One region of the Alcaligenes ammonioxydans genome, then DNA from elsewhere that is predicted to be linked to it. Evidence: riboswitches for the same ligand, from Rfam matches in the RefSeq annotation. Region 1 holds a riboswitch; the other holds the start of a gene.
What was found. A riboswitch is a leader RNA that binds a small molecule or an ion and turns the genes downstream of it on or off. The one in region 1 is predicted to bind FMN.
Positions count from the first base shown of each region.

Region 2: another riboswitch for FMN. It lies ahead of FE795_RS08515 (riboflavin synthase); the one in region 1 lies ahead of FE795_RS15190 (6,7-dimethyl-8-ribityllumazine synthase).

Region 1 is NZ_CP049362.1:3,315,131-3,323,093, forward strand. It holds gene FE795_RS15170 (Bug family tripartite tricarboxylate transporter substrate binding protein) at 1-695, shown strand, start outside; gene FE795_RS15175 (tRNA (cytidine(34)-2'-O)-methyltransferase) at 857-1,327, opposite strand; gene FE795_RS15180 (ComF family protein) at 1,382-2,131, opposite strand; gene FE795_RS15185 (methyltransferase domain-containing protein) at 2,213-3,127, shown strand; FMN riboswitch at 3,230-3,371, shown strand; gene FE795_RS15190 (6,7-dimethyl-8-ribityllumazine synthase) at 3,468-3,959, shown strand; gene FE795_RS15195 (response regulator) at 4,069-4,764, opposite strand; gene FE795_RS15200 (sensor histidine kinase) at 4,786-7,122, opposite strand; gene FE795_RS15205 (DUF4390 domain-containing protein) at 7,122-7,706, opposite strand; gene rsmB (16S rRNA (cytosine(967)-C(5))-methyltransferase RsmB) at 7,755-7,963, opposite strand, start outside.
Region 2 is NZ_CP049362.1:1,843,720-1,851,682, forward strand. It holds gene FE795_RS08505 (LLM class flavin-dependent oxidoreductase) at 1-602, shown strand, start outside; gene FE795_RS08510 (SDR family NAD(P)-dependent oxidoreductase) at 755-1,504, shown strand; FMN riboswitch at 1,562-1,706, shown strand; gene FE795_RS08515 (riboflavin synthase) at 1,858-2,493, shown strand; gene FE795_RS08520 (AAA family ATPase) at 2,683-3,213, opposite strand; gene FE795_RS08525 (aspartate ammonia-lyase) at 3,772-5,211, shown strand; gene FE795_RS08530 (dicarboxylate/amino acid:cation symporter) at 5,259-6,578, shown strand; gene FE795_RS08535 (ATP-binding protein) at 6,726-7,963, shown strand, end outside.

The sequences.
Region 1 (7,963 bases):
ACGGCCCCATGGTGACGGCTCCCACCCTTTACAAGACCTCGCTGGGCTACGACCCGCTGAACGATCTGCAGCCTGTCTCCATGATTGGCACCAGCCCCAACGTTCTGGTCGTACCGGCTGACTCACCCGCCAATACAGTAGAGGAGTTCATTGCCCTGGCCAAATCCCGCCCCGGTGAATTGAACTACGGCTCTGTCGGCCCCGGCAGCTCGGCCCACCTGGCGATGGCCATGCTCGAGCATGCCGTCGACATCAAGCTGGAGCAAATCCCCTACTCCGGTTTTCCACAAATTCTGACGGCCATTATTGGCGGAGACATTGACGCCGCCTTCATGGTTCCAGGCATTGCCATGCCGCAGGTTGAGGCTGGTAAAGTCAAGGCATTGGCCGTGACGTCCCTGCAGCCCAGCGAATTGCTGCCGGACTTAACCACCATGGCACAAGCCGGTCTGGAAAACTTCGAGGCAATCTCCTGGGATGCTTTCTTTGTCCCTCACAACACCTCGGAGGATGTCGTCAAACGTCTGAACCAGGAAATCACCACCATCTTGCAACGCGACGATATCAAGGCCAAGCTCAAGGCCTTTTACTTTTCGTCCGAACCCTCCACCCCCCAAGCGCTGACGGACAAGATCGTGGCCGACAAAGCTCGTTGGGATGAGGTGATCGAACGCCTGAATCTGTCGCTGGAATAAAAGCCTCGACTCATTCCTCTGCAAATGGCCCTGCGAACCTCTTGGTTGCAGGGCCATCTTTCTGTGGATTCGACCACCATCACGCACAGTCCGTCCAAGCTCAACGGACTGTGCCGCCTCACTGCCAGCCCCATGTCATGGCGAAGCAGACCAGCCCCCCTTTACACCCCGCCCTCATAGCCTGCCTGCCGCCAGGCCTCAAACACACAGACCGCCACCGCATTGGACAGGTTCAAACTACGCTGCCCAGCCAGCATGGGCAAACGAATCCGCTGCTCCTGAGGAAACAATGCAAGCTGTTCGGCCGACAAACCTGCAGTTTCACAACCAAACACAAACACATCACCCGGCTTGAAGCTTTGCTCCGCCAGCAAATGGCTGCCGCGCGTCGTCAGAGCAAAAGCCCGATCGGCCGCGGTGCCGGTGGCGCGCAACGCCTCTTCAAGGCTGTCATGCACCTTGACCTGGGCCCATTCGTGATAGTCCAAGCCGGCACGGCGCAGCTTGCTGTCCTCAAGCTCAAAGCCCAAAGGCCGTACCAGATGCAGGACACAGCCTGTATTGGCCGCCAGACGAATGACATTGCCCGTATTGGGAGGAATCTCGGGCGAAACCAGGACGATATGAAACATGAAGAACCCAAAAAAACACAGAAAAGCCGCCAGCTGGCGACGCAACAGAAAAGACTAGAACCTCGTTGACTTCCAGGGCGCCCGAGCCGCGACCAAGGCATACACCGGGCCGGCGCCGGCCACACGACAGGCACGCGCCAGTGCATCCAGCGTGGCCCCCGTCGTCAACACATCATCGATGAGCAGCACGGCACGCCCGTCAAGCGGCTCCAGCACCTGAAAAACACCCCGCATGGCTTGCCTGCGAGCCTGACGCCCCAGAAACTTCTGGGCCACGTCCTGACGTGGCGACAATGCGACGACATGCAGACATGCCGCTAAACCCAAACGACGCGCTACGCGCTGAGCCAGCACGGCTGCCGGGTTAAAACCCCGACGGCGCAAGGCGTCGCGTTGTGAGGGAACCGCTATGACCCGACACCCATCATCCAGTGCTGGCCCGTAACGGCGCCATTGCTGCAACATCAATTCCGCCAGCACCGCTGCCACCTCCAGCCGACGGGAAATTTTAAACGCATGAATCAACATATCGCCAGGATGTTCATAGTCAAACCCGGCCACGGTGGCTTGCAAGGAAAATTGCCCCGCTCCGCAATCCGGGCAGGCCAGCAAGGCCAGGGGCGGCAAGGCCAGCGCACACCGTGGGCATCGCAAGTCATGAACCGGCCTGAGCAGGGCATGACGACACCAGGGACACAGCGCCCCGCTTGGTGAACGCAAGCCACACAACATGCAGGGGCGGGCCGGCAGGGGAAGCCCTACAAGACGATGGAGCGACTCGCGCCCGAACTGGGGATGCGCCATAATAGATCATTACCTTTCAGAGCCAGGCTGATCCGATCACAGCACAAGCTCCTGATCCACGCCAGCAACGTCCGCGCAATTATGTCCCAGTTACCTTCTTTGCCTATCAACTCCGCCCACGTCGAGCAGCAATTCAATCGCCGCGCTCCCCTGGATCACGCTCAGTTTCTCTACGGTGAAGTCGCCCAGCGGATGTTGTCCCGGCTGGCCTTGGTACGGTTACAGCCCACGCATATTCTGGATGCAGGCTGTGGCGCCAGCCACGCGCTCGAACCGTTACGCTCACGCTATCCGGACATGAAATACACCGGTCTGGATCGCAGCGCGAAGTTGCTGGACGTGGCTCGCGAGCGTTACCAGTCCAAACCCAGCCTTTGGCAGAAACTGCGCAATCAGCCTACCCCGGCTGCCAGCTGGATTCAGGCTGATATGGCCGATACCGGCCTACCGGCTGAAAGCCAGGAACTGATCTGGTCGAATATGGCCCTGCACTGGCACCCCGAGCCCCATCGGGTACTGGCCGAATGGAATCGTCTGCTCAAACCTGAAACGCTGGTGATGTTCTCCTGCCTGGGGCCCGGTTCTTTTGCCGAACTGCGCAGCGCCATGGAGCAGGCAGACCTGGGCACCAGAACGCTGGAATTCGTGGACATGCACGACTTTGGTGATCTGCTGCTGGAAAGCGGCTTTGCCGATCCTGTCATGGATCAGGAACTCGTCACCCTTACGTACCGCAGCGCCGAGAAACTGCTGGATGATCTGCGCCTGCTGGGCGGCAACCCGCACCCTCAGCGCAAGGCTAGCCTGAGCACCTTGCCCTGGCGTCAGCGTCTGCTCAATGCGCTGGAAAAGCAGCGCCACATGGACGGAACCCTGCACCTGAGCCTGGAAATAGCGTACGGACATGCCTGGCGTGCCCGCAGTCGCCGCAGCACTCATGGAGAGGTGAGCGTACCCATCTCCACCATCAGCCGCCGTCCCAAGCCTCAGGAATAGGCGGCACCCCCAAGCCCGTTCCAAGGATGGGCAAGCAGATGGGCCCTCTCTGACAAAAAAATGGTTTAGGGGTACACTTTTGCGGTTAGCCAAGCTGGCTAACAATGTTCTCAGGGCGGGGTGCAAGTCCCCACCGGCGGTAATGGCACAGCCTAGCCCGCGAGCGCCTGACCTTGTGTCAGGGACAGCAGACCCGGTGTGATTCCGGGGCCGACGGTATAGTCCGGATAAAGAGAGAACGGGATATCTTCACCCCTGTACAGGAGCCATCCTGTTGGGGGCTTGAGCTGTCCTGCTTCCTGCATGCCCTGTTTTTGTTGTCATAAAACAGGAAACCAACATGAACAGCATTACCCCAGCCAATCGTCTGGCCCCTCGCATCGCTTTTATTCAAGCTTGCTGGCACAAGGACATTGTGGATCAGGCCCGCCAGGGCTTTATCGACGAAGTCACCTCCTTGGGCCATGACAGCAGCCTGATCGACTTCTTTGAAGTAGGCGGTGCTTTTGAAATCCCGCTACATGCACAGCGTCTGGCCCAATCGGGACAATACGCGGCGATTGTAGCGGCGGGCCTGGTCGTAGATGGTGGCATCTATCGCCACGACTTTGTGGCCACCGCAGTCATTCAGGGCTTGATGCAAGTGCAGCTCAGCACTAATGTGCCTGTGTTTTCAGTCGTGCTGACTCCGCACCACTTCCATGATGGCAAGGAGCACCACGATTACTTCCATCGTCACTTTGTGATCAAGGGCCAGGAAGCGGCCCGCACGTGTCTGGATACCGTCGCCAAGTTGCAGTCCCTGCCTGTGGCACAGGTCGCCGCGCTCTAAACGACAAGGCGGCCTGTCAGGCCGCCCCTCCATCCCCCCCGGCCCGCTGCTCCTGGCAGCGTCGGGACAGACTCAAACCCTGTCGACCCCTATTGGGGCACGGCCCGTCTCAAGACTGGTTACGCTTGCGCGACGAGTCGATACCCAGCTGTTTGAGTTTGCGGTACAAGTGGGTTCGCTCCAGACCGGTACGCTCGGACACGCGAGTCATGCTGTGATTTTCACGGCGCAGATGATATTCAAAATAAATGCGCTCGAACTCGTCACGCGCTTCACGCAAGGGCAAATCCAGGGAAATGCTGCCCAACTGGGACTCATCCTGCTCGACCTCGGGTACGGTCATGGCAGGGGCCATGCCAGGCGCCATCGGCGCTGCCTCAGGACGACGCTCCCCACCCTGCACCACCGGACGAGCTGCCGCTGCCAATGTCTTGGGCGCAACGGTACGCTCCAGACCGGAAGCAACGGTCTTGAGCAAACGCTGCATGGTGATTGGCTTTTCCAGGAAATCCACTGCACCGATACGGGTGGCTTCCACCGCCGTATCCACCGTGGCGTGGCCGCTCATCATGACCACCGGCATATCCAGCAAGCCTTGGGAAGCCCACTCTTTGAGCAGACTGACACCGTCTGTGTCTGGCATCCAGATATCCAGCAAGACCAGATCGGGGCGGCCCCGCAAGCGTGCCTCGCGAGCCTGGGCGGCATTCTCTGCCAATTGCACGGTATGTCCTTCGTCGTAAAGAATTTCCGACAAAAGTTCCCGAATGCCGATTTCGTCATCAACTACCAGAATTCTGGCCATAAAACGTCACCTACGTGATTTTTACGCATTATCGTTTGCTCGCCGCCCAGAGTCCAGACGAATATGCTGGCCAGCAAGCCGGGTAAAGAGGATGGAAATGCGAGCCCCCCCCTCACGGCGATTGGAAACATCGATTCTGCCGCCGTGCTCCTCGATGATTTTCTTAACTATAGCAAGTCCCAGACCCGTGCCGGTGGGCTTGGTGGTTACGTATGGTTCAAAAACACGCACCAGCATCTGCGGATCAAAACCCGGCCCGTTATCTGAGACCACAAAACTGACCGTCGTAGCCGAGTCGGAACCTTCTACGCCTGCAATCATGGTTTTAACAAATACATGCGCCTGGTCAAGTGATTGATCCTGGGCAGCGGCTTCCCGAGCATTGGCCAGCAGATTATGAATAACCTGACGCAACTGTGTGGGGTCCCCCAGGACCATCGGCAAATCCGGGTCCAGTTCCACGTCAATCGCCACACTGTAACCGTCGTCCCGAACCATGCCTTCTTCCGGGTCCCAACCATATAAAGTCAGCACTTCGGTAATCAGCTCGTTCAGATTCAAAGCCTGCATCTGAGTGGCGGGCTTGCGGGCATACTCACGAAAATCCTCCACCATCTTTTTCAGGGAGGCAACCTGGTTGACGATGGTATTGGTGTAGCGCAGCAGCATGGCCGCATGCACCTCGTCCAATTGCGATTCCAGCTTCATGGCCAGACGTTCGGCAGACAGCTGAATAGGCGTTAAGGGGTTTTTGATCTCGTGCGCCAGGCGTCGGGCCACTTCGCTCCAGGCCACCAGACGGCTGGCAGAAATCACGTCAGTAATGTCATCAAACACCACCAGATAACCCGTGGGCTGGCCGTCGACCCGCAGCAAGGTGCCCCGAGCCAAAACGGTGACGATAGTATCACGCGCCTCATTGCCTTCTTTCATGTCCAGCTCAAACTGCTGCTGCCAATAAGGATGATCGGACCCCATGGCCTGATGCGTGGAAAACGCTTCGCGTATGACGGATGCAAACGTCAGCGCTCCGTCCAAGGTCTCCAGCGGGCGACCTTTTATGGAGCGCAAATCCACTTGCAGGATTCGTTGCGCCCCTTGGTTGAACATGGTCACGCGAAACATTTCGTCAAAGGCCAACACCCCGCTGGACAGATTGCTGAGCACTGACTCCAGATACATATTGGAGCGCTCCAGCTGCAAGCGATTTTTCTCGACCATGCGGCGCGCCTCATCCAGTTGCCGGGTCATGGCATTGAACGAGCGGGTCAACTGGCCGACCTCGTCCTTGGCGGGCGGTTCAGGCAAGGCCCGGTAATCCCCCACCCCTACCGCCTGCGTCCCGGCAGCCAGCGTCAGCAATGGGCGCGTCAGACGGCGAGACAGGGCCAGGGCTGCAGCCACAGCGGTAAACACCGCCAGAATCAAGGCCAGTGTCAAGGTGATGCCGTAGAGCTTGCGCAAGCCCTGACGGGACAAAGCCAGCTCCTGATAATCCCGAAACCCCTGCTGGACCTGGTTGGCATTACGGGCGATCTTGTCGGGCACAGGCTGGATCACCTGCAGCCAACGCGAGTCCGCCGTACCGCTCAGGCTTGCTGTAAAACGGTTGGGATCGGCCAGCGGCAGCACCGCCCGCAAACGCAAGCCGGTCGACTCTGCCGGCACACCCCCCTCGTCCAGGCCATTGTCATGTACCGGGGCATCATCATCCACTTCAGCCGCCGCGTAACGACCCGAAATACGCAACTGATTCATTACGCTGGAAGGGGGCATGTCCGGTAGCAAGGTGTCATACCGTGAGGACGAAAAGGCAATCAAGCGGCCATTGCCAGAAAACACCATGGCTTCGGTCACACCGCTGTTTTCCCGCAATGAGATCAGCAGACTGCTGTACTGGGCGCTATCGGCTTTATTCAGCGCCGCCACCATTTCCTGGGCGCGGCCTTCCAGCTCGCTGAGCTGCGAATCCAGAGCCGCCCGCCCCAGACTCAGCCCTGACTCCAAGGCCGAATCCACTCGTACGTTGAACCAGGACTCGATCGAGCGCGACATGAACTGCACCGAGAGCAGATAGATCAGCGCACCCGGAATAATCCCGATCAGTGTGAAATAAAAAGCAAAGCGCGCCGTCATGCGGGCCCCAAACTGGCGCCTGCGTATTTGCCTGAACAGGCGAATCGTCAGCATCAGCACCCAGGAAATCAGGGTGGCCGCCAGCACGCCGTTGAGCACCAGCAAAAGATCATATTGCTGTGCGTAGCGCGAGGCGTTGCCTGTTGACCAGACCAGCAGCGTAAACAGCGCTAACGCGCTGACTCCCGCTCCAAACAGAGCGGTACGCAAGATCCAGCGGATCAAGGTTGGGGCTCGTCGACGGAGACGGAAAAGGAAAAGGTTTTCCATGGGGTGGCCAATGTCCAGGCAGAACTATTGATGGCATCCACTTGAAAGGGGCGAGCCAGCAAGGAGGTATCCAGGCGCAGACGCACACGACCCTGGTATTCCTGGTCGCGGTCCAGATCCGCCACATAGGCAACTGCCCAGCCACGGATATGGCGCAGCATGGCCAGTGCATCATTCATGGAGGATTCGGGCAAAGACAGGTCCCCGGTTCCCACACGCCACTGTCGGGTTAACGCGTTATACACAACCCGCCAGGTTTGTTGTTCTTTAACAACATTTTTATCAAACCAATACCAACGGGGCTGAGCCAACTCAACTTCAACCGTGAAATACAGCGGCACCCCTTTCTCGGCAGCCGTCCGCAACTCCGGACTGAGTTCGAACTCGATATCCGCGTCGATATACAGCTTTTCGTCCCGAATATGGGGCTCGACCTTGACGACCCGCTCTCCCGACGTGGCAACCGGCACAATCGTATTGGCCGAGCTGAGCGCGCAGTTGAAAATCAGCAGAAAAGACAGGAAAACGCGCCACATCGTGATTAACCGCAAAAAGGACAAAGTCAGAGCCCTAATTGTGACAAGTCAAACCGGGCGCGTAAATAAGGCATAGAAAAAACCGTCGCCATCTGCCAGAGATCGTCCTGCAACGCCGGGCAAAATCTGGCCAGGAGAGTCCAAAAGCTGCGCCTCAGGATGACGGGCCAAAAACGCCTCGACCTGTTGCTGACCTTCGGCCGGAAAAATCGAGCAGGTCGAATACAACAAATGTCCACCTGCTCGCAACGTGGACC
Region 2 (7,963 bases), 1.5 Mb from region 1:
CCGTGGCGTATGACTTGCCCTCGGCTCAAGCCTATTACCGTGACATCAAACGACGCGTGCGTGAAGCGGGTCGTGGTGTGGATGTGCCTGTCATGCCGGGGCTGGTGACCTATGTGGGCTCCACCATGCAAGAGGCGCGCCGCAAGCAAGAGGAGCTGGATGCATTGCTGCCTACCCAGACCTCCTTGCGGCAACTGGGCATGTTTGTCGGGCAGGACTGCATGAACTGGGAGCTTGATGCACCGGTTCCGCCATTGCCTGCGCTGGAAAGTTTCAAGGGCCCCAAGGGGCGTTATGCCACCATGCTGCGCATCATTGAAACGGAAAAACCGACAGTCCGGCAATTGTTGGGGCGGATTGCTGCCGGTGGTGGTCACTGCACCATGGTCGGTACGCCCGAGTCCATTGCCGATCAGATTGAACATTGGTGGCGTAATGAGGGCGCCGACGGCTTTAACTTGATGCCTCCGTCCTTGCCCAATGGCATTGGTGACTTTGTGGAGCAGGTCATCCCCGTTTTACAAAAGCGCGGTCTGTTCCGTCAGGAATACGAGCACACCAGCTTGCGGGGGCATCTGGGGCTGGAGCGTCCAGCGGCCTGATGCCCGGAGCAGAAAAAAGCGGGCATTGCCATGGACGAATTTGTCCGCTTTTTCCCTAGGGGGAAGGGGCTACGAAGTTCCTGAAGTTTGCTATCCTTAATGCTTTAATTGTCGCCTGCTTAACGAGCAGCGAGCTGTATAGGGATCGCACTATGAAAACCGCCGTTGTCACCGGGGCCTCCTCAGGGTTTGGGGCTGCTCTGGCCCGTAAACTGGTCGCTGAAGGGCATACCGTGCTGGGCCTGGCGCGTCGTCAGGACAAGCTGGACGCCCTTGCTGCCGAGCTGGGCGAGCGTTTTTTTCCGGTCAGCGTGGATCTGACGGATCGTGCGCGTGCAGATGCGGTGCTCGGCGACCTAATGGCCCGGTTCCCCAATATCGATGTGCTGATCAATAATGCGGGTCTGGCGCTGGGCGTGGACAAGGCTCAGGATGCCAAGCTGGAGCAATGGGACACCATGGTGGCCACCAATATCAGCGCGTTGCTGCACATTACGCACGCTTTGCTGCCAGGTATGGTCAAGCAGAACAAGGGCCACATCATCAATCTGGGCTCGACGGCGGGCGAATATGCCTACGCAGGTGGCAATGTGTACGGCGCCACCAAGGCTTTTGTGCATCAACTGGGCCTGAACCTGCGTGCCGACCTGTCGGGTACGGCAGTTCGTGTGTCTACCGTGGCTCCTGGCCTCTGTTCCGGTACGGATTTCTCTACCGTTCGTCTGGGCGATAAAGATAAAGCTGCTGCGCTGTACCAGAACGTGGATGCGCTGACGCCCGAGGACATCGCCAACACCATTGCCTGGATCATGAACGCGCCTGCCCATATGAATGTCAACTACATCGAGTTGATGCCGGTGGCGCAAAGCTTTGCAGGCTTGAGCGTGCATCGCAAGGCTTAAGCTTGGCGACCGGCCCTGGTCTGGCTTGATTAGACTTGGGCTCCGGTCTTACACTGCAAACGTCTTCAGGGCGGGGTGAAATTCCCCACCGGCGGTAAGGGAGCCATTCCCCAGCCCGCGAGCGCTTTCCGCCAGAGAAAGGTCAGCAGATCAGGTGAGAAACCTGGGCCGACGGTGAGAGTCCGGATGAAAGAAGATGAAGCATCGCTGCCTTGATCACAAGGCAGCGACGTGTTTTATTGTTGCCCGGAGGACGCATTGTTTAATCAAGGATGCGTTCAAATGAAAAATCTGAAAATCTCCCCTGCATTAGCCGTTGGTCTTTTGCATGAATTTTGCGAAGGAGCGTGCTGATGTATACCGGAATTGTTAAAGCGGTTCGTCCTCTTACCGCGGTCAAGGCCGAGCTGGGCCGTACCGAGTTTGAAATTGATTTCACCGACGAATTGCTGGTGGATCTGCAACTGGGCGCCAGTGTCAGCGTGGAAGGCACATGCCTGAGCGTGACCAGTATTTCTGGCCACAAAGTTACTTTTGATGCGATTCCCGTCACGCTGGAGCGGACGAACCTGGGCACGCTCAAGACAGGTGATCTGGTCAATATCGAACGATCGGCCAAGCTGAACGAGGAAATTGGTGGTCATGTGATGGCTGGCCATATCGCAACGACTGCTGAAGTGCTGGAACTGAGCATTACCGAGGCCGGCAACCGTCTGCGTTTTCAGATGCCGGAAGATTGGGCGAAATACGTGTTCCCGCGTGGTTTTCTGGGTGTTAATGGCTGCAGCCTGACCGTGGCGGACGTGGAGGATGGCGTTGTGACCATCAATCTGATTCCCGAAACATTGCGCCAGACAACATTTTCTCGTTACAAGGCAGGCGATAGACTCAATATCGAAGTGGATCAACAGACGGTTGTTCTGGTTGACGTGCTGGAGCGTACGGTGGCAGGCACGATGGCGCGCGTGATGCCTGGTTTTAAAGACTGAGTCACGCATGAGTTAAGTGCAAAGGGCCGCTAGTTCTAAAACTGGCGGCCCTTTTTGTGTGTCTGTGCTTTTTAAGCACTCACAAAGCTCGGAATGAAATGCAGTACAGGTGCTAGAGAACATAGCCACTCTAGTGACGATCAGCCATTTTCCAATGGCCTGATGCGCTGCGCACCAAAGCTTGCTCCGCTATTGATTCAGTGTTTCCAAGACAAAATCAGCGCGGTTTTCTACGCTTGTTTTGGGCAGCAGGCGCACTTGGTATCCCAGCAGGGGATAGACACGCTCCAGACGTTCATACTCATGCAAAGCCGCGTTCATGTCGTGACGGCGCTCTGGATCAACTTCGTATATTTCAGGCCAGGGGGGCGTAAAGAACACCTGTGAATGATAAGGGTGAGTCTTGTTGAGTTCGTCCAGCAGTGGAGTACCTGTTAACTCTTCTAAAGCAGCTGCGGCGTCAATCAATCCTCGATCAAAAAATACCCAAGGGCCATCTTTGGGCGCGGTTGAGTAGTCAGTCTGCGCGACCTGTATCGCTTCTTTCAGGAAGGCCTCCATATCCTGCCAGGGGAGGGCAGAGCCACCATTGCCCCACTGCTCCTGCACGATACGCCGTCCAGGCTCCTGTATAACCGTATAGCCACGATTTTGTAGCTCGGATAACAGAGTGGATTTACCGCCGCCGGAGCAGCCGGAAATGAGGACAAATGTAGACATAAAGAAATCCAGATCAACAAAGGATAAAGGCTTGGCGACGATGCGCCGCGCCCCGAAACTAAGACCGGAGGGAAGGAGGGAAGGAGGGAAGGAGGGAAGGAGGGAAGTGGCCTTATTTTAAGGCTGGGACGGGAAATGGTGAAATGCCTGGCCTTGAGTACATAACTTCCTAAAACGCTGGTAAGTAGGCATCTTTCATAAATAATAAAATGCAATTAACGGAAAAGAAATATAAGCATTGAAAAAGAATGTCTACAGCAAAAAGAGGGCGGTTTTGGTGAAGAAGCGGCAGAGTGACACGGCTGGCTACCGATCAACGCATGGGCACACGTGTATGGTCAGATGCATTCTGTTCGGATTTCCGTCTTTTTAGAGTTTGTTCTGTTCGGAAATCCGAACGGAAAGGGGCGTATTGTTGGTGCTAATACAATCAGCACACAAAAAATGACTTGTTTTTCAATAGACTAATGTCAGCAAAGAGTCTTGGCACAGTTGTTGCTTTTAGCTCCGTACAAGAACCCCAGTATTGGGGGCCCTTAAAAAAAACGGAGAGATGACATGACTGATTGCGCCGCAACGGCTAACACTCGTCTGGAGAAAGACCTGCTGGGTACGCGCCCCGTACCTGACTTGGTGTATTTTGGCGTACACACCTTGCGAGCCGTCGAAAACTTCAGGATTACGGCGACAACTATCGCCAACTACCCCGATTTGATCCGAGCCCTGGCACAGATTAAAGCGTCCGCCGCACAGGCCAACCATGCACTGGGGGCATTGGATGCCGCCAAGAAAGAAGCGATTGTGCAGGCGTGCCGGGAAATTGAGGCTGGCCAGCATCACGACCATTTTGTGGTGGATGTGATTCAGGGGGGGGCAGGAACTTCTACCAATATGAATGCGAATGAAGTGATCGCTAACCGTGCTCTGGAAATTCTGGGTCACCAACGCGGGCAGTACGGGTTCCTTCACCCTAATGAGGATGTAAACCTGGGGCAATCTACCAATGATGTGTACCCCACCGCCTTGAAACTGGCTGCCTATCAGGGTGCGACCCGTTTACTGACTGCCTTGGAGTATTTGCAGCAAGCCTTTGATCGCAAAGCTCACGCTTTCAAAGATCTGTTGAAAATGGGGCGCACGCAGTTGCAGGAAGCAGTCCCCATGACACTCGGGCAAGAATTTGCGGTTTACGCCGGCATGATTGCCAAAGATCGCCTGTGCCTGACCGAGGCCATGCAAGAGCTGTGTGAAATCAATCTAGGCGCGACGGCGATCGGGACGGGGATCAATACGGAGCCACGCTATGCCGAACTGGTTACGCGCCTGCTGTCCTCGAACACGGGTATCAGTCTGCGTAGCGCATCGGATCTGATTCTGGCCACGCAGGACTGCAGCGCGTTCGTACAGCTGTCCGGTGCCTTAAAACGCATTGCCGTCACCTTGTCCAAGACTTGCAACGACTTGCGTTTGCTCTCAAGTGGTCCACGTGCAGGCATTGGTGAGATCAATTTGCCTCCTCGCCAGGCGGGCTCTTCCATCATGCCCGGCAAAGTCAATCCCGTTATCCCAGAAGCCGTCAGTCAGATTGCCTTTGAAGTCTTTGGTAATGATGTGACCGTCTCCTTTGCAGCCGAAGCCGGTCAGCTTCAACTTAACGCGTTTGAGCCCATTATCGCCCACAGTCTTTACAAGAGCCTGCGTCATCTGCAGCGTGGATGCATGATTTTGGCCGACTACTGCGTGGACGCGATTACCGCCAATCCCCAGCGTCTGGCAGACAGCGTCAGCAACTCCATCGGCTTGGTCACGGCGCTTAATCCGTTGATCGGCTATACCGCGGCCACCGCTATTGCCAAGCAGGCGCATGAAACCGGTAAAGGGGTGGCTGAGCTGATTCTGGAGCAAGGTTTGTTAAGCGCGGACGAACTGGCTCAGGCCTTACAGCCTGAGCAACTGATCGCGCCGCGCGCCTCCAAAACCACGGAACAAACTCTTTAATTAAAAATCGACAGGCCCGCGCACGGGCCGATACGGGAGATGAACGCATGAAGCTGAATAAGCAAACCACATGGATTCTGATTGCCATGGTACTGGGCGTGGTAGTGGGTTATATCTGCCACAAGATGGCCGACACCCCTGAACAGGCGCATGCCATTGCCAGCTACTTTGGCATGGTGACGGATATGTTCCTGCGCTTGATCAAGATGATCATTGCTCCGTTGATTTTCGCCACGCTGGTTGCCGGTATGGCCAGCATGGATGATGCGGCAACTGTTGGTCGTATCGGGGGCCGTGCTGTGGGCTGGTTTTTGCTGGCCTCGCTGGTATCGCTGACGGTAGGGTTGATTTTTGCCAATATCTTCCAGCCTGGTGCGAATGTTGGCATTCCCTTGCCGGCCGAATCGGCTCATTTGGGGGTGGATACCTCGGCGCTGAATCTGAAAACGTTTCTGACGCATGTTGTGCCACGTAACTTTTTTGAATCCATGTCCAAGAACGAGATTTTGCAGATCCTGGTGTTCTCGGTATTTTTTGGACTGGCCTTGGGCAAAGTGCGTGGTAACCCTCAGGCCAACATCCTGGCGCAAACGATTGAGGGCGCAGTGCCAGTGATGCTGACCGTCACCAACTACGTCATGTACTTTGCACCACTGGGCGTGTTTGCCGCTGTTGCCAATATCATCACGACCGAAGGGCTGGGTATTTTGGCCGTCTATGGCAAGTTTCTGGGCAGCTTTTATGCCACCTTGGTGGTGCTGTGGGCGATTTTGCTTGCCGCGGGATTTCTGGTGCTCAAGGGCCGGGTATTCACCCTGTTCAAAGAAATCCGTCAACCGATGTTACTGGGCTTTTCGACGGCCTCCAGCGAAGCCGCCTATCCTCGTTTGATGGAAAAGCTGGAAGTGTTCGGTGTACGCAAGCGTGTTATCGGTTTTGTCCTCCCGCTGGGTTATTCCTTCAACCTGGACGGCTCCATGATCTATACCGCTTTTGCGGCGCTGTTCATCTCTCAGGCATATGACGTGCCGCTCACCATGCAACAGCAAATTATCATGCTGTTGGTGTTGATGATTTCCAGTAAAGGTATTGCCGGCGTACCACGCTCTGCGCTGGTCGTCGTGGCAGCAGTTTTGCCTATGTTTGGGCTGCCTGAGGCTGGTGTATTATTGATCATGGGTATTGATCACTTTCTGGACATGGGCCGCACTGCGACAAATGTATTGGGTAACGGCATTGCCACAGCCGTTGTCGCCAAATGGGAAGGTGCCATCGATGCGCCTGACCAGGCGGACAGCAAGGCGACAGGCTCACCACAGCTCCAGCCCGGGCAGGCAGGCCCGGACTCAGCACCCGCTGTCGCCTGACATCTTCCGTGTCGATATAGCGGCTGTTTACTAAATATTCTACGTAAGTGGCCGCTACGTTTTATGCATTTGCCCCGATTTATTCGTCTTCATAAAGTCCTGTTGTTGCTGATATTGATTGCGTCACTGTCAGCCTTGGCGGGCGTGATGGCTTACCGAGCTGGTGAATCATTCGGACTGTCCAGCTTGCAGGAGTCGGGGCGGCAGCGTCTGGATTTGTATGCGCTGACACTACGCCACGAAGTCGAGAAGTATGAGTATCTGCCCAAGATGCTGGAGCTGGATCAAGAAGTGGTGGGGCTGTTGGAGCGGGGCACCCGGTCCTCGCGCGAGGTCAGCCGTCATCTGGAGCGCTTGAACGAGCGCGCCCAGACCCGCGTGATTTATATCCTCGGCCGTCAGGGTCAGGTTCTGGCGACCAGCAACTGGCAAGAGGCCGATAGTTATCTGGGGGAAGATCTTTCCTACCGCCATTATTTCACCGAAGCGCGTGAAGGACGGCCCGGATTCTTTTTTGGAGTTGGAACCACACGGGGTGAGGCCGGCTATTACATTTCCTCCCCCATCACCCAGGCAGGGCAGGTGATCGGCGTGGCCGTCATCAAGGTGGATCTGGATCGCCTGCAGGATTCCTGGACCCACGCTCAAGCGCCGGTGATAGTGTCCGATCACTATGGTGTGGCGATTCTGTCTTCGGTGCCCGCCTGGAAATTTACTGCCAGTCAGCCCCTGAGCGAAGATGTGCAGCTGCATCTGCGCCAGACCCGCCAGTACAACGGTTTGCCCATTGTTCCCCTGAATTTACTGACCCAGAGCGTGTTGAGCCAGGATGCGCAGCTGGTGTCCTTGCCTTCTGATGGCAGGGCGTCGGGAGCCGAGGATGACACCCGCGGACTCCTGCTGGCCCAGACAATTCCGTTTGGTGCGAACGGCTGGACCTTGACCCTGTTTTTACCCACCGATCTGGTCTATTCCATGGCACGTCTGTACGCCGTGTTGGCCGCTTTGGGGCTTGTATGCCTGTTTGTGATGCTGGTCAGCTGGTATTTGCGCCGGCAGCAACAGCGTGACCGTGCCTTGGCTCGCGTTCAGCTGGAGCGCGCACATGCTCAGCTTGAACGCAAAGTAGAAGAACGCACGCGTTCGCTGGAAGAAACCCAGGCGGGCCTGATTCACGCTGGCAAACTGGCGGTCATCGGGCAATTGTCTACTGGCCTGGCCCACGAACTGAACCAGCCCCTGACTGCCTTGCGTACCTTGTCAGGAAATACCATCCGCTTCATGGAGCGCGGTGATCTGGATACCGTGCGTGCCAACTTGAAGCGCATCAATGATCTGGTCGACAGCATGGGCGCGCTGACCTCTCAGCTCAAGCAATTTGCCCG